2 regions of the Microbulbifer sp. MLAF003 genome follow, and region 2 is predicted to be linked to the other one. Evidence: predicted binding sites of a transcription regulator. Region 2 holds the regulator's gene; the other holds the start of a gene.
The links. Region 2 encodes sigma-54, which starts transcription at its own class of promoters, with help from an activator protein. Its sites were predicted from a motif close to TGGCACANNNNTTGCNNT; they were not measured.
Positions count from the first base shown of each region.

Region 1 (7,121 bases), 1.7 Mb from region 2:
CTCCAGGCTAGCTCCTCACCACCACCTGCAAAGACAATGTCCTGCTTACCCATCTGGATCAGCTCGGCTCCATTCCCTATACAGTGCGCACTGGTGGCACAAGCGGAAGAAATGCTGTAGTTCACTCCCTTGATCTTGAATGGGGTGGCTAAACAAGCGGAAACGGTACTGTTCATTACCTGAGGCACCCGGTAGGCGCCCACGCGCCTTACGCCCTTTTCCTTGAGGGTATGGGCCGCATCAATAATTTGCTGGGTGGATGTGCCGCCTGAGCCCATCACAATACCTGTGCGCGGGTTGGATATCTGATCCTCCTGCAGGCCTGACATATCAATGGCCTCTTGCATGGCTATATATGCGTAGGCGGCTGCATCACCCATAAAGCGGAGCTGCTTTCTATCGATATGTTCCTTGAAGTCGATATCGACCTGGCCCGCTACCTGGCTGCGCAGGCCGAGCTCCCGGTACTCCTCCTGAAAGCGGATTCCGCTGCGTCCTTCTCTCAACGAGGCGGTGACTTCTTTTGTATTGGTGCCGATACAGGATGTAATACCCATTCCGGTAATGACTACCCGACGCATAGTGGTCTCCAGCATAGCTTGTCGGTAGAGGACTACATGATTTCTACCGACAATGGTTTACGGTGTGTTTAAAAATTATCGGTACGGGTAAATAAGCCTACGCGAAGATCCTTAGCTGTGTAAATTTCACGGCCGTCTACAGCAACGGTACCATCGCCAATTCCCATAACAAGCCTGCGCTCAACAATACGGCTCATCTGGATGTGATAGGTGACTTTCTTGCTGGTGGGCAAAATCTGACCGGTAAATTTGACCTCGCCACAGCCGAGTGCGCGACCGCGCCCGGGGTTACCTTTCCAGGCCAAAAAGTAGCCGAGTAGCTGCCACATTGCATCTAACCCGAGACAACCGGGCATTACCGGATCGCCTGGAAAGTGACAATCGAAAAACCAAAGGTCGGGGTGAATGTCCAGTTCCGCAATCAGTTCTCCCTTACCGAAGGCTCCGCCTTCCTTTGAGATATGTGTGATGCGATCCAGCATCAGCATATTGGGAGCGGGCAGTTGTGCATTGCCAGGGCCAAACATCTCGCCCCGGGAGCAGGTCAGTAGCTCCTCTCTGCTATAGGTGCTTTTTTGAACAAAATTACTCATTTTTTCCCCGTTGGTGGGTGGTTACGCAATCCATACTGGGCGTTTTTGTAAGAGCGGGCATTCTAAGGGCTCTGTGTCGCTTGTCTAGTCGGTCAGGGCTGTTTTTGTGACTGGCGCTGGAATTGCTTTCACAATCTTAGAGCATTCAGTAGTAGATTTTATGGTCCAATAAGGGATTTTAGCGTCATTATCTGTAAGTGAATGACCCTAACAACTATGATAAGTTGCCGGCCAAGCACTGGGTGCGCTCGTTTCAAAATTATGGGGGAGCATAATGCTCAAGAAATGTTTATTCCCGGTTGCCGGTTACGGCACCCGCTTCTTACCTGCTACGAAAGCCATGCCCAAAGAGATGCTGCCTCTGGTGAATAAGCCACTGGTGCAGTATGGCGTAGAGGAAGCGATAGAAGCCGGGCTGACGGAAATCGGCTTTGTCACTGGTCGGGGCAAGCGCGCCATCGAAGATCATTTCGACACCAATTTTGAGTTGGAACACCAGATAGCGGGTACTGGTAAGGAACGATACCTTGATTCCGTTCGCAAAGTCATTGATAGCGCCAGTTTTTCCTATACGCGCCAGGGAGAAATGCGCGGTTTGGGGGACGCAATTCTTCAGGGGCGCCGCTTGGTAGGGGACGAACCATTCGCTGTAGTGCTGGCAGATGACCTGTGCCTGAATGAGGAGTTAGGCGTACTTGCGCAGATGGTGCAGTTATACAAGCAGTTTCGCTGCAGTATTGTTGCTGTCGAAGAGGTGCCTACTGAACATATCCACAAATTTGGTGTGATTGCGGGCAATGAGATCAAGCCCGGTTTGTACCAGGTTACCGATATGGTGGAAAAGCCGACGGCCGAAGAGGCGCCAAGCAATAATGCGATTATTGGTCGCTATATTCTGACTCCAGATATCTTTGACCTGATACGCGATACTCCTCCCGGCAAGAATGGAGAGGTACAGATTACCGATGCGCTGCTAGCCCAGGCCCGTCAGGGCTGCGTTTTGGCCTACGCATTTAAGGGGCGCCGATTTGATTGTGGTTCGGTTGAAGGCTTTATCGAAGCTACGAACCATGTCTATGAGAATGTTTACCTGCCCAAGCAGGCTGCCCAGGAGAAGAAGTAAGTGGCTGAGCTTACCTGTTTTAAGGCCTATGATTTACGCGGTCGTGTGCCGGAAGAGTTAAATCCAGATGTTGCGTATCGTGTGGGGCGTGCTTTTGCCCAATTCCTCGGAGCGCGACGGGTTGTAGTTGGGCATGATATTCGTTTGACCAGCCCTGAACTGACCGATGCTCTGGCGAATGGTTTACGCGATGCCGGTGCTGACGTATTTCATATTGGCGAGTGTGGCACTGAAGAAGTTTATTTTGCCACTTCCCATGGGGATTTTGATGGCGGCATCTGTGTAACCGCGAGTCATAACCCTATGGATTACAATGGTATGAAATTTGTCCGTGCAGGAAGTAGTCCAATTAGTGGCGATACTGGTCTGTTGGATATCAAGCGATTGGCAGAGCAAAATAACTTTGCCTCAGCACCAAGGCGAGGTGATCTATATCGCTTTGAACACCGTGTCGATTTTGTAAAACATTTGCTGTCTTATATCGATAGCACGGCTTTGAAGCCACTCAAGCTAGTGGTAAATGCTGGTAATGGCGGCGCTGGTGCAGTGGTTGATGCCTTGGCACCGCATCTGCCATTTGAATTTGTACGAGTACACCATCAGCCGGATGGTAACTTCCCCAATGGTATTCCCAATCCAATTTTGCCGGAAAACCGTGCAGCGACTGCGGAAGCTGTGAGAGAGTGTGGTGCCGATTTCGGGATTGCCTGGGATGGCGATTTCGACCGCTGTTTCTTCTTCGATGAAAAAGGTGAATTTATCGAAGGTTATTATGTGGTAGGCCTGCTTGCAGAGGCATTTTTGCTCAAAAATGATGGTGCGAAAATTGTTCATGATCCACGCCTGCTGTGGAATACCGAGGACATTGTCCATGCAGCTGGCGGGGAGCCCGTGCAGAGCAAGACCGGTCATGCATTTATCAAAGAGCGCATGCGTAAAGAAGACGCTATCTATGGCGGTGAAATGAGTGCGCACCACTATTTCCGTGACTTTGCTTACTGTGACAGCGGTATGATCCCCTGGCTTTTAGTGGCAGAGCTGGTAAGTCGCAGTGGTAAATCTTTGTCTCAGTTGGTGAGTGAGCGTATGGCTGCTTTCCCCTGTTCTGGGGAAATTAATTCTAAGGTGAACGATGCCGCTGAATTACTAAAAATGGCCGAAGCAAAGTATGCTCCGGGAGCTGAGAGCGTTGAGCATGTAGATGGCTTGAGTGTGGCTTATCCCGATTGGCGCTTTAACTTGCGTATGTCCAATACCGAGCCCGTAGTACGCTTAAATGTTGAGTCCCGTGGGAATGAGGCGCTAATGCGTGAAAAAACTCAAGAGCTTCTTGATTTAATTCGCGCTTGAAAAAGATAGAGTAAATACAGTAGTTAAAATTTAAGAGACCTGTTTAAGGTCAGTCAAAAATTTGGCTGGCCTTCCCTGCCTAAATTAATAATATAATTACTAGTAAATAAAATTTCATATTTTAATCTGTTGTCCCGTAAGTCTAAAGCGGGCGGATATTTCTGGTAATAGAGTTTTGCATGGTATTTAAATATTGTGCATAAATTTTCCACCGTTCATGGACGCATGCAACAATTGCTGTCGCATAGACCAAATATTCATACTGATGCCTGTTCAATTTGAACCGTCCAAATGACCTTCTGACTTTACCAAAAAACCAAAGCTTCCTTTGTTGATTACAACTGTATCCAGTATTTTTTTGCAGCTATAGGGTCCTTAGTATACATAGAGGAATATTGTGTATTTGCAAAATTAAAAATTCCAGCTTATTGCTGCAAGGATTGTTGTCATGCAGGAATTTGTAATCCACTACGTATGATGAAGTTAATTCACCTCTAGTGATCACAAGGTTATTTTGTGGGAATATTTCAGGTGCTAATCTAAATTGATATAGGGCAGTGGATGGCCTCATAATTTTTCTTCTGGGTATTTTCCATTGGAGGAAACTTTGAAGCTGTTTTCCTTCAAACTGATGGTGCTAAAGTTTCGTTTGGTATTTATGGGCCAAAAATAATAAATGCCTAAATCTTTGATATGGCTAAGTTTTTGGTCCTGCTTATTTAATTTTTCGGATAAGTAGTGCAATAGCTTGGCTACAAATGGCGGTGTTGCATTTATAGGGAAGTAACCTGGCTCGATTTTTGTAAAACTGTGATTAAGAGTTATAGAGGCTGCAATTTGGAGGATGACTCTTTAATTCGCAACGTATTGTTACAAATATTGCCCACCTTGTAAGTGAGGGGAGTGCACTCAGGTATGGGGAGTACTTATGTTCCTGGAGGCGTATTTGAGTGATAGGGCCACTAACTAATATAGTTGGTGGCCCGGCTGCTGTAGCTAAAAGTGCTATACGCTTCTCTCTACGGCAAAGCTGGCCAGTTGTTGCAGAGCCAGCTTTTGTTCGCAGTTGGGTAGGAACTCCAGCTGCTCTTTAGCGTTGTTAACAGTGGCACGTGCACGCTCCATGGTGTAGTCCAGGGCGCCGCAGGCTTCAATCGCGTCGACTATCTCGGATAGTTTTTCCGCGCTGCGTTGCTCTATCGCTTCTTTTACCAATTGGGCCTGATCTTTGCTGCCATTGGCCATGGTATAGATTAGTGGCAGGGTTGGTTTGCCCTCCGCCAGGTCGTCACCTACATTTTTCCCAAGTTCTTCTGGGTTGCCACGATAGTCGAGAGCATCATCCACAAGTTGGAAGGCAAGGCCCAAGTGGCGGCCATAGAGTTTCAGGGCCGTTTGTTCCCCGTTGGTGCAGTTAGCCATTACGGCGGCAGTTTCACAGGCGGCTTCAAACAGGGCGCCGGTCTTTTTGTGGATAACCGTAAAGTAATTGTCCTCGCCCACCGCGGGATCACCAGCATTTACCAGCTGCTGAACCTCACCCTCAGCAATAGTATTGGTGGTGTCGGAGAGGATTGCCATGATATCCATATCCCTGAGGGCTACCATCATCTGGAAGGCGCGGGAATAGAGGAAGTCCCCCACTAGCACGCTAGGAGCATTGCCCCATTTTGCGTTAGCTGTGAGGCGGCCACGACGCATGTCGGATGTGTCCACCACATCATCGTGCAGTAATGTGGCGGTATGGATGAACTCGATGATAGTCGCGAGGTCAATGTGGCTCTCCCCCTTATAACCACAGGCACGTGCACAGAGAAGCACCAGAAGAGGGCGCAAGCGCTTGCCGCCGGCTTCGACCAGATAGTGCCCTATGTTTTCCACCAGAGGAACGTCCGAGTGCAGTTGATCGAGAATGCGCTGGTTGACCGCGGCAAAGTCTTCGGCGGCGACCCGGTGAAAAGGCAGCATGTGAGAGTTCCTTATACGACTAGACTGGCGCCCCCCGGGGCCCGGGCAGCAAAGGGGCGCTATTGTATCAACCCGACGAATTGATTAGAATCTGCGCCCCGTCAATTGCGGGCTTCATGTGGCTATTCAGCTACTTTGGGGTCGTTTGGCGAATATAGATGTTAAACAACACGGCGCAAGCTCCCGAAATGCGGAGCAGTGACTCAATAGTCCTCCCGCTGCTTCGTGTCGTCCATATCGGAGCATAGAAATATGTACGCTGTTTTTGAGAGCGGTGGTAAGCAACACCGTGTAGAAGAGGGCGAAGTTCTTCGCCTGGAAAAGCTGGAAGTAGCTACCGGCGAAACCATTGATTTCGACAAAGTGCTGATGGTCGTTAATGGCGACAAGATTAACATCGGCGCCCCCGTTGTAGAGGGCGCTAAAGTATCGGCTGAAGTAGTGAGCCACGGCCGCGGCGAGAAGGTGAAAATCATCAAATTCCGTCGTCGCAAGCACTCCATGAAGCGCCAAGGCCACCGTCAGTGGTATACCGAAGTCAAAATCACTGGCATTAAGGCATAACAGAGGAGTAACGACTCATGGCACATAAGAAAGCTGGCGGTAGTACGCGAAATGGTCGCGATTCCGAGAGTAAACGCCTGGGCGTGAAGCGCTTTGGCGGCCAGTCTGTAGCAGCAGGCAATATCATCGTTCGTCAGCGTGGCACCAAATTCCACGCAGGTATTAACGTTGGTATGGGCAAAGACCACACCCTGTTCGCCACTGCGGACGGCGTTGTGAAGTTTGAAGTTAAGGGCCCCAACAACCGCAAGTTTGTTTCTATCGAAACTGCTTAAGCGGTCATTAGCCCAAGCTTCATAAAAAGCCCCGCTATTGCGGGGCTTTTTTGTTGGAAAAGTCGCAGAAAAGCGGCGACGGGAAGTTAGGGTGGCAGGTGCCCACAGGGGGCGGCTTGTCGGCTGGTATGATGATAGGGGTGCGCGGATGCGCGTACCGGATAAGGCAACCGCTATAGCGGTGGAGAGATTATGAAGTTTGTCGATGAGGCGCCCATCGTTGTCCAGGCAGGTAAAGGCGGTAACGGTTGCTTGAGCTTCCGTCGGGAGAAGTTTGTAGAAAAAGGAGGCCCGGATGGCGGTGATGGCGGCGATGGCGGTTCCGTTTACCTGGAAGCCGATGATTCCCTCAATACCCTGGTAGATTACCGCTATCAACCTCGCTATGCAGCTGAAAGTGGACAGCCGGGCCGCGGGCGCAACTGTACGGGGGCCAAGGGAGAAGACCTAGTGCTGAAAGTCCCCGTGGGAACCACTGTGATTGATGTGGATAGTGGCGAAGCGGTCGGCGACATGACTGAGGCCGGCGAGCGCCTTCTGGTTGCCCAGGGCGGCTTTCACGGTCTGGGTAATACTCGCTTTAAGTCCAGTACCAACCGCGCTCCCAGGCAGACAACAAATGGTACTGAAGGGGAGGTGTGCAGTCTCAAGCTGGAGCTGAAGGTTC
Region 1 covers NZ_CP120232.1:4,248,509-4,255,629, reverse strand. Annotated here, with positions in the region: gene fabB (beta-ketoacyl-ACP synthase I) at 1-581, opposite strand, end outside; gene fabA (3-hydroxyacyl-[acyl-carrier-protein] dehydratase FabA) at 650-1,174, opposite strand; gene galU (UTP--glucose-1-phosphate uridylyltransferase GalU) at 1,449-2,297, shown strand; gene P3339_RS20315 (phosphohexomutase domain-containing protein) at 2,298-3,647, shown strand; gene P3339_RS20310 (polyprenyl synthetase family protein) at 4,653-5,615, opposite strand; gene rplU (50S ribosomal protein L21) at 5,868-6,179, shown strand; gene rpmA (50S ribosomal protein L27) at 6,197-6,454, shown strand; gene cgtA (Obg family GTPase CgtA) at 6,647-7,121, shown strand, end outside.
Region 1: galU (UTP--glucose-1-phosphate uridylyltransferase GalU) is a predicted target of sigma-54. The motif match lies at 1,286-1,303, and genes of this name have one in related genera.

Region 2 (7,727 bases):
ACCGCGGCCATTAGCAAGTTCTCAGTGCCGCCCACAGTCACTTTTTCCATGACGATATTGGCACCTTTGAGGCGGCCGTTGGAACGCGCACGGATAAAACCACCGTCAATTGCGATTTCGGCGCCCATAGCCTCCAGCCCCTTGAGATGGATATCTACGGGACGGCTACCGATAGCGCATCCCCGGGAAAAGACACGTTTGCCACCCCGTGGCGAGCTAATAATGGCCCCAACACGAGTATTGATGCCCGCATGGTTTTTACCAGTTCGTAGGGTGCTGTCAGGTCATTGACTGAACGGGGATCTATCTCTACACCTAGCTTTTCGTCAATTGTGACATCACAACCCATGCAGCGCAGTAGGGTGATCATAGTGGTGATGTCATTAAGGTGCGGCAGGTTGTGAATATGTACCGGGCCATCTGCCAACAGGGCAGCAGCCAAAATAGGCAGCGCAGAATTCTTCGCGCCGGAAATTCGCAATGTACCGGATACAGGGCTGCCGCCCTCTATTATTAACTTATCCATTCGGTCTCATATTTCGGGAGTCGCTGTTTTCACAGTGACAGGTTAACGACTGGCTTCTTCTGGAGTAAGTGTCTGCATCTGTACTGCATGAAGAGTACCATCGGCAATTTTTTCATTGAGCGCTGCATAAACAAGTTGCTGCTTTTTTAGGCGGCTCAAACCTTCAAAGGCACTACTGACCACAGTTACCAGCAGGTGACTGCCTTCAAAAGTGACATCGACATTACTCTCGGGAATATGACCCTCAATCAGGGCTTTGATTTCATCTGGTTGCATAGGCGGGATTTGCGTTGAGTTAAAAAACAGCACGCAAGTGTACTTGAATCGGGGAAAGCGCGCAGCTGCGCGCCCCAAGTTCGCTAACTAGCTCACCTTATCGACAACATCTTCACCAGCAGACCAGTTGGATATGACCTTGTCGATATCACCGTAGGTCTGCATGGACTGGGCAAACTGGCTGCGAAAAGTTTTGCCCAGATTGACGCCATTCAGAATGACATTAATCAACTTCCACTGTCCCGCACGATTACGTACCAGGGTATAGGATACTTTGGTGATGCCTTCTTCACTGCGCACTTCCTGTAAAACATTAACCCGATTTCCAGAGGGAAGGGTTCCAGGATTGACAACTTTCACGTCCAAATTACCAAAATTTGCCACACCACGTGCGAAGGTTGCCACCAGGTCACGACGGAATGTACTGGTGAAGCGGGAGCGTTGCGTCGCCGTGGCCTGCTTGGCATAACGCCCCATAACACCACGCGCAATAAAATCAAAATCCACCACTGGGTCCAGAACGCCCTCAACCGCACTGTAGTATCTCTGGGGGTCAGAATTAGCGTACTGAGAATTTGTCTTAATTACACCCAGCAACTTTTGGGAAACCCCCTCGATCATGTTATAGGGGTTTTGGTTGGCGTGTGCCACAGGAGCCACAGCAGAAACCACTACCGCGAAGAGTAAAAAACTAAGCCACCGGGAAAAATCGTACCGACCAGCCCAAAATGATGTATTCACAAATAATCTCCAATTAGCAAATCATTCCTTGGACGCACATGGCTTTAATAAGTGCCATGACGATGCCACTGCCCTTAAGTCCCATAGGAACCCCTGAGGCCTTGTCGATCGTCCTTTGAGTGACAGAGCTGACAGCAGCGGCGGCAGACTATACCATGGCCGCGCCCGGAGTTGTGGCGGTGTGCGAGCGTGTCATTTAATGCCCCTGAGCCAATTTCTGAACTCTTACAGAGCCAGCTATCCGCTAATAATATAGATTAGCACGACAACAGCCGTGACCTGGTCAAAGCCACCGGCGCCAGAGCCTGGCAAGTGAATTTAGGCGCCATAGGCGAAGAACTACTTTGACCAATACCCCCGACAAACAAAAGTGCTTAACCAGAGGTACTCAATGACCCAAGATTTAGTATTACAAGCAGGACGGCGTACCGTTCGCATGGAGGTGGAAGCCGTTGCTGAACTGGAAAAAAGAATCAACGGTGAGTTTCAACGCGCCTGTGAAATGATTTTACAATGCCGTGGACGCGCTATTGTTACCGGCATGGGGAAATCCGGGCATATCGGCCGTAAAATGGCGGCCACACTGGCCAGCACAGGCACCCCTAGCTTTTTCGTTCACCCAGGCGAGGCCAGCCATGGGGACCTGGGAATGATAACCCGCGACGATCTGGTAATTGCCATCTCCAATTCAGGCTCATCCGCAGAGGTGCTGACTCTGCTTCCATTGCTGAAGCGACTCAGTATTCCAATGATCAGTATGACGGGTAAAAGAGACTCCCCCTTGCCCAAGCGGCCGACGTCAACCTGGACATTGCTGTACAAACTGAAGCCTGTCCCCTGAATCTAGCCCCCACCTCCTCAACGACTGTCACATTGGTGATGGGCGATGCCTTGGCTGTAGCCTTATTAGAAGCCAGAGGCTTTACTGCAGAAGACTTTGCGTTCTCCCACCCAGGCGGTGCCCTGGGAAGACGCCTGCTATTAAAAGTAGAAGATGTAATGCATGCAGGTGATGAGTTGCCCCAGGTACATACTGATACTTTGTTATCCCAGGCCCTATTAGAGATGACCAGTAAAGGCTTCGGAATGACAACTATTGTCGACCCCAAAGGAGAACTTCTCGGAGTTTTCACTGATGGTGACCTACGCCGTGTTATTGACCAAAAAATAGAGTTGGACATAGCCACTATGGAACAGGTGATGAGCCGCCGACCTAAAACAGTCTCAGCTGATACCCTGGCTGCTGAAGCTTTGAGGATCATGGAAGACTACAAAATCACTGCACTGGTCGTAGAAGACGAAGCACACTTCCCAATCGGCGTATTACATATGCACGATATTCTCCGCGCCGGAGTAATCTGAGATAATCAAAAGTTACTGAGCGAAAAAATATCGCCCATCACAGCATGTAAGGAATACCCGGTGATTTCTGAAAAAGAATTGAATTCTGCACTTAAAAAGGTGCGCTGGTTGGTCTTGGATGTGGACGGAGTCCTAACCGATGGCAAACTATATTTTGACAATAGTGGTAATGAGCTCAAGACATTCAATACACTGGATGGACATGGAATTAAAATGCTGCAGAACTCTGGAGTGAGAGTAGCCATCATCACAGGCAGGCGCAGCAGCGTAGTCGAACGCCGCGCTCATGACCTAGGTATTAAAAAGCTGATCCAAGGCCGGGAAGACAAATTTGCAGCACTAAAAGAGCTACTCGCTGATGAGCCCTGTCGCCTTGAAGATATTGCGTATATCGGCGATGACTACCCGGACCTGCTGGTGATGACGCATATTGGTTGCCCTATCGCACCCCCCAATGCTGCTCCTCCTGTGAAAGACCGCGCCTTGTGGATAACCAGTTCCCGAGGTGGCGAGGGCGCTGTCCGTGAAGTCTGTGATCGCATCATGCTGTCCCAGGGTACTTTTGACGCAGCCTTAGCACCTTATATCGGAGAGCAGTGATGCGCACCTGGTTGCCACTTTTATTTGTGGTAGCGCTCATCAGCGCAGGACTCTGGTTTTCCGAAAGCCCTCCGGAGCAGTTGCTGGGAATCCGTCCAACGCCTCAACAACAGGGCCGTGCTGCCGATTTGATAATCCGCGATGCCAAAACTCGTCATTTTAATGAGGAAGGAAATCTAGCCTACCGAGTTGATGCAGAACAAATTACCTATTACCAGTTCAAGCGCCGAGACAGGGCCGAACTCACCGAGCCTCGAATGCTTTTCTTCCAGGAAGACCAGCCGAAGTGGCGCACTGAGTCCAGGCAGGGAGCAGCATATAACCGTGGTGAGCGTGTTGTTTTAAGTGGTGATGTAGAAATTGATGAACTCCCTTCTCCTGGTGGTATCAAACTGGAGACATCAAGCATCACTATTTTGCCAGATAAGGAATTCGCCGAAACAGACAAAATTGTTACTATTAGCTCGGGTCCTAACCAGACTAAAGGAAAGGGAATGCGCGCATACCTAAATGAAGACCGGGTGGAAATCCTATCCGATGTAAAGAGTAACTATGATCCCAAGTAAACTTTGCCACTACCTAGTCAAGAGTTCCGCGTTCACCATGCTTCTGATTGCGACGTCAATGGCAAACGCACTCCCCGAAGACCGCCAACAGCGCATTAATATTAGCTCGGATGCGATGAATGCGGGTTTAAGCAGCAACCTAGTGGTTTATAACAATAACGTAGTGATAACCCAAGGCTCTTTAAAGATAGAGGCGGACCGAGTAGAGGTTTATTTCACCCCGGAAAAGGAAATCAGTCGTGTTATTGCCTTAGGCAAACCTGCACGCTTCCAACAGAAAATACTGGAAGGCGAGAACCCGATAAAAGCACGGGCTCAGCGCATCGAATATGCAGTCGCCTCTGAAGAGCTACAACTTACCGGGAAGGCCTACGTAGATCGTGACGGCAACACCTTAACCGCAGAGAAAATTGACTACGACCTAACTACCGAACAAATGAGCGCCCAGGGTCAAGCTGGCAAACGGATAGAGATGATCTGGCAGCCAGAGAAAAAAGATGGAAGCCAGACTCCAAGCAACGACGGCAGCCAGTAAAGACATTACCCAGAGCCGTAAAAAGTAAAGATTTCATCTATCACCCTCTTCACCGGCGAGCGTTTGTGCTCGCAACATGGACAGATTTCGGTAAATACTATGCCAACGCTGAAGGCGTTACACCTAGCCAAGCAATACAAGAAAAGAAAAGTCGTTCAGGACGTATCCGTCAGTGTCTCTAGCGGACAGGTCGTCGGTCTCCTTGGGCCTAACGGTGCAGGTAAAACCACATGCTTCTACATGATTGCTGGCCTGGTCCAGGCTGATGCTGGTCAGGTATTGATCGATGATGAGGATATAACCCGGCTATCCATGCATGGCCGCGCCAGAAAGGGAATTGGCTACCTCCCCCAGGAAGCCTCCGTTTTTCGCCGCCTATCCGTTCGGGATAATATCCTAGCCATTCTAGAAACCCGCAAAGACTTAACCCGCGCCGAGCGCCAACAGCAAGCACAGGAGCTACTCCAGGAGTTCAATATCACACATATTGAAAACAGTCTGGGAATGGCCCTCTCTGGCGGGGAACGCCGTCGGGTAGAAATTGCCCGCGCCCTAGCAACAAACCCCAGCTTCGTACTGCTGGACGAACCTTTCGCTGGGGTGGACCCTATTTCCGTCAATGACATCAAGGAGATAATCCGCCATTTGCGAGATCGTGGAATCGGCGTCTTAATTACCGATCACAACGTGCGAGAGACGCTGGATATCTGCGAGACTGCCTATATCGTTAGTGAGGGTCATATTATTGCAGCGGGCACTCCAGATGAGGTGCTGGCCAACCAGCAGGTACGCGAAGTCTATTTGGGACATGAATTTACCATTTAGAGACAGATCGCTACATTTGTCACCAGACATCTTGAATATTGACAAAATTAATCGCCGAAAGAGCTACTTAACAATAAGGCAGCCAATCTAACCGGCATGCTTATTGCTTGTAATACTTTTTAGGCCGGGGTAGTCTGCGCCATCTGAGGTTATTTATACCTCCATGTGATCTCAGCCTGCAGCACCCCAATATGAAGCAGTCTCTTCAACTAAAGCTCGGTACCCAGCTGACCATGACACCTCAGTTGCAACAGGCAATACGCCTATTGCAGCTTTCGACTTTGGACTTACAACAGGAAGTCCAAGCCGCCTTGGATAGCAACCCGATGCTGGAGGCTGAAACTGACGAAATAGCTTCCAGCGCAGATATCTCAGAGCTACAAGCGGAGCCTATTAACGAACAGGCCACCTCCCCTACTGAGCATACCGTAGAGGAGCGGGATCTCATCGAGAGTGACTGGAGTCAAAGCATTCCTGAAGAGCTTCCCGTAGATTCACGTTGGGATGACGTCTACACCAGCCACAGCGGTAGCACCGAGAACGAAGACCCCAGTTTTGAGCGCAATACCTCTACGGACGGCCTGCAGGATCACCTGCGATGGCAGCTCAACCTGACCACCCTCTCCGAGCTGGACAAATCAATCGGAGAAAATCTGATAGACGGCATAGAACCTAATGGTTTGCTATGCACACCTCTTGATGAAATTGCAAACTCCCTTTCTGTTGGGGAGGATGAGGTGCTTGCTGTGCTCAGGGCTATCCAGCAATTTGAGCCTGCTGGGTGCGGAGCGCGTAATTTACAAGAGTGCCTATTACTGCAGTTACAGCAGCTCCCTGGTGAGACTCCATGGTTAAAACAGGCCCAGTGTATTATCCAGCGCCACCTTGACCTTCTCGGCAAGCGGGATTTCCGTCAGTTAAGTCGGCGCACACGTCTAAATGAAGCCCAACTGGGCGAGGTCATCCGGCTGATCCAAACCCTGAATCCTAATCCAGGTGAGAGATTCGCTGAGCAGGAAGCCACCTATGTGACCCCGGATATTATTGTTTCACGTAGGGAGCTAGGCTGGCAGGCAAACTTAAATCCGGAGATCACCCCCAGAATTCGCGTTAACAGTCACTATGCCTCCATGGTTAAGCGGGCAGACAACTCCAGAGATAACAACTTCCTGCGCGACCACTTACAGGAGGCACGTTGGTTTTTAAAAAGCCTACAGAGCCGCCACGAGACTCTGCTGAAGGTCGCCAATTGCATCGTGGAAAAACAGCAGGGATTCTTTGAAGAGGGACCTGAGGCCATGCGCCCTATGGTACTGGCGGATGTAGCTGAAGCCATTGGCATGCACGAATCTACTATTTCCAGGGTAACCACTCAAAAGTACATGCTCACTCCTCGCGGAACTTTTGAGTTGAAATACTTTTTCTCCAGTCATGTAAGTACTGATTCTGGCGAAGACGCCTCTTCCACTGCTATTCGTGCATTAATTCGCAAACTTATAAATGCGGAAACGCCTCGCAAGCCCCTTTCAGATAACAAAATCACCCAGGAACTGGATCAGCAAGGCATTAAGGTAGCGCGACGCACTGTAGCAAAATACCGGGAATCCATGGGAATTCCCTCTTCCAGTGAGCGAAAACGCCTGGTCTGATCCACAAATATGATTTTTAGACCAACCTAAGAACCTGGGTCACAAACTCGTTGGCACCACACTTCACCCCTCTGCAACCAAACTCCAAACTTTGAGTGTATCCTTCCATTCTGGGCCACTTCCTAGTAGGGTTGCGACCCGAAAGGGAGACGTGCCGGTATGTGATGCACCCGATTAGGAGAAATCCATGCAGATCAACATTAGTGGTCACCACGTCGATGTTACCTCACCAATGCGCAGCTACTGCGAAAGCAAGCTGGAGAAGCTCTCTCGGCATTACGACAATATTACTAACGCTCAGGTTATCCTATCCGTCGAAAAATTGATCCAAAAAGCAGAGGCCAGAGTACATATAAATGGTCACGACCTCTGTGCCGGCTCGGAAGACAAGGATATGTACGCGGCCATTGACGCTCTGACTGATAAGCTGGACCGCCAACTGAAGAAGCACAAAGAGAAGTTGCAGAACCACCGCTGAACTATGACACTGGAAGCTTTACTCTCTCCCCGCCTGAGCCTTTGCCATCTGGCGGGGAGTAGCAAAAAATTATTGCTCAATATTGCCCAGGCTATTGCCGAACAATACCCGCAACATGACTCCGATACCATCTTCAACCAATTGATTGCCCGAGAACGCTTGGGATCAA
Region 2 covers NZ_CP120232.1:1,099,347-1,107,073, reverse strand. Annotated here, with positions in the region: partial or broken gene murA (UDP-N-acetylglucosamine 1-carboxyvinyltransferase) at 1-526, opposite strand, end outside; gene P3339_RS05340 (BolA family protein) at 569-802, opposite strand; gene P3339_RS05335 (MlaC/ttg2D family ABC transporter substrate-binding protein) at 890-1,543, opposite strand; partial or broken gene P3339_RS05330 (KpsF/GutQ family sugar-phosphate isomerase) at 1,935-2,905, shown strand; gene P3339_RS05325 (KdsC family phosphatase) at 2,966-3,505, shown strand; gene lptC (LPS export ABC transporter periplasmic protein LptC) at 3,505-4,071, shown strand; gene lptA (lipopolysaccharide transport periplasmic protein LptA) at 4,130-4,606, shown strand; gene lptB (LPS export ABC transporter ATP-binding protein) at 4,706-5,431, shown strand; gene P3339_RS05305 (RNA polymerase factor sigma-54) at 5,623-7,080, shown strand; gene hpf (ribosome hibernation-promoting factor, HPF/YfiA family) at 7,268-7,558, shown strand; gene ptsN (PTS IIA-like nitrogen regulatory protein PtsN) at 7,562-7,727, shown strand, end outside.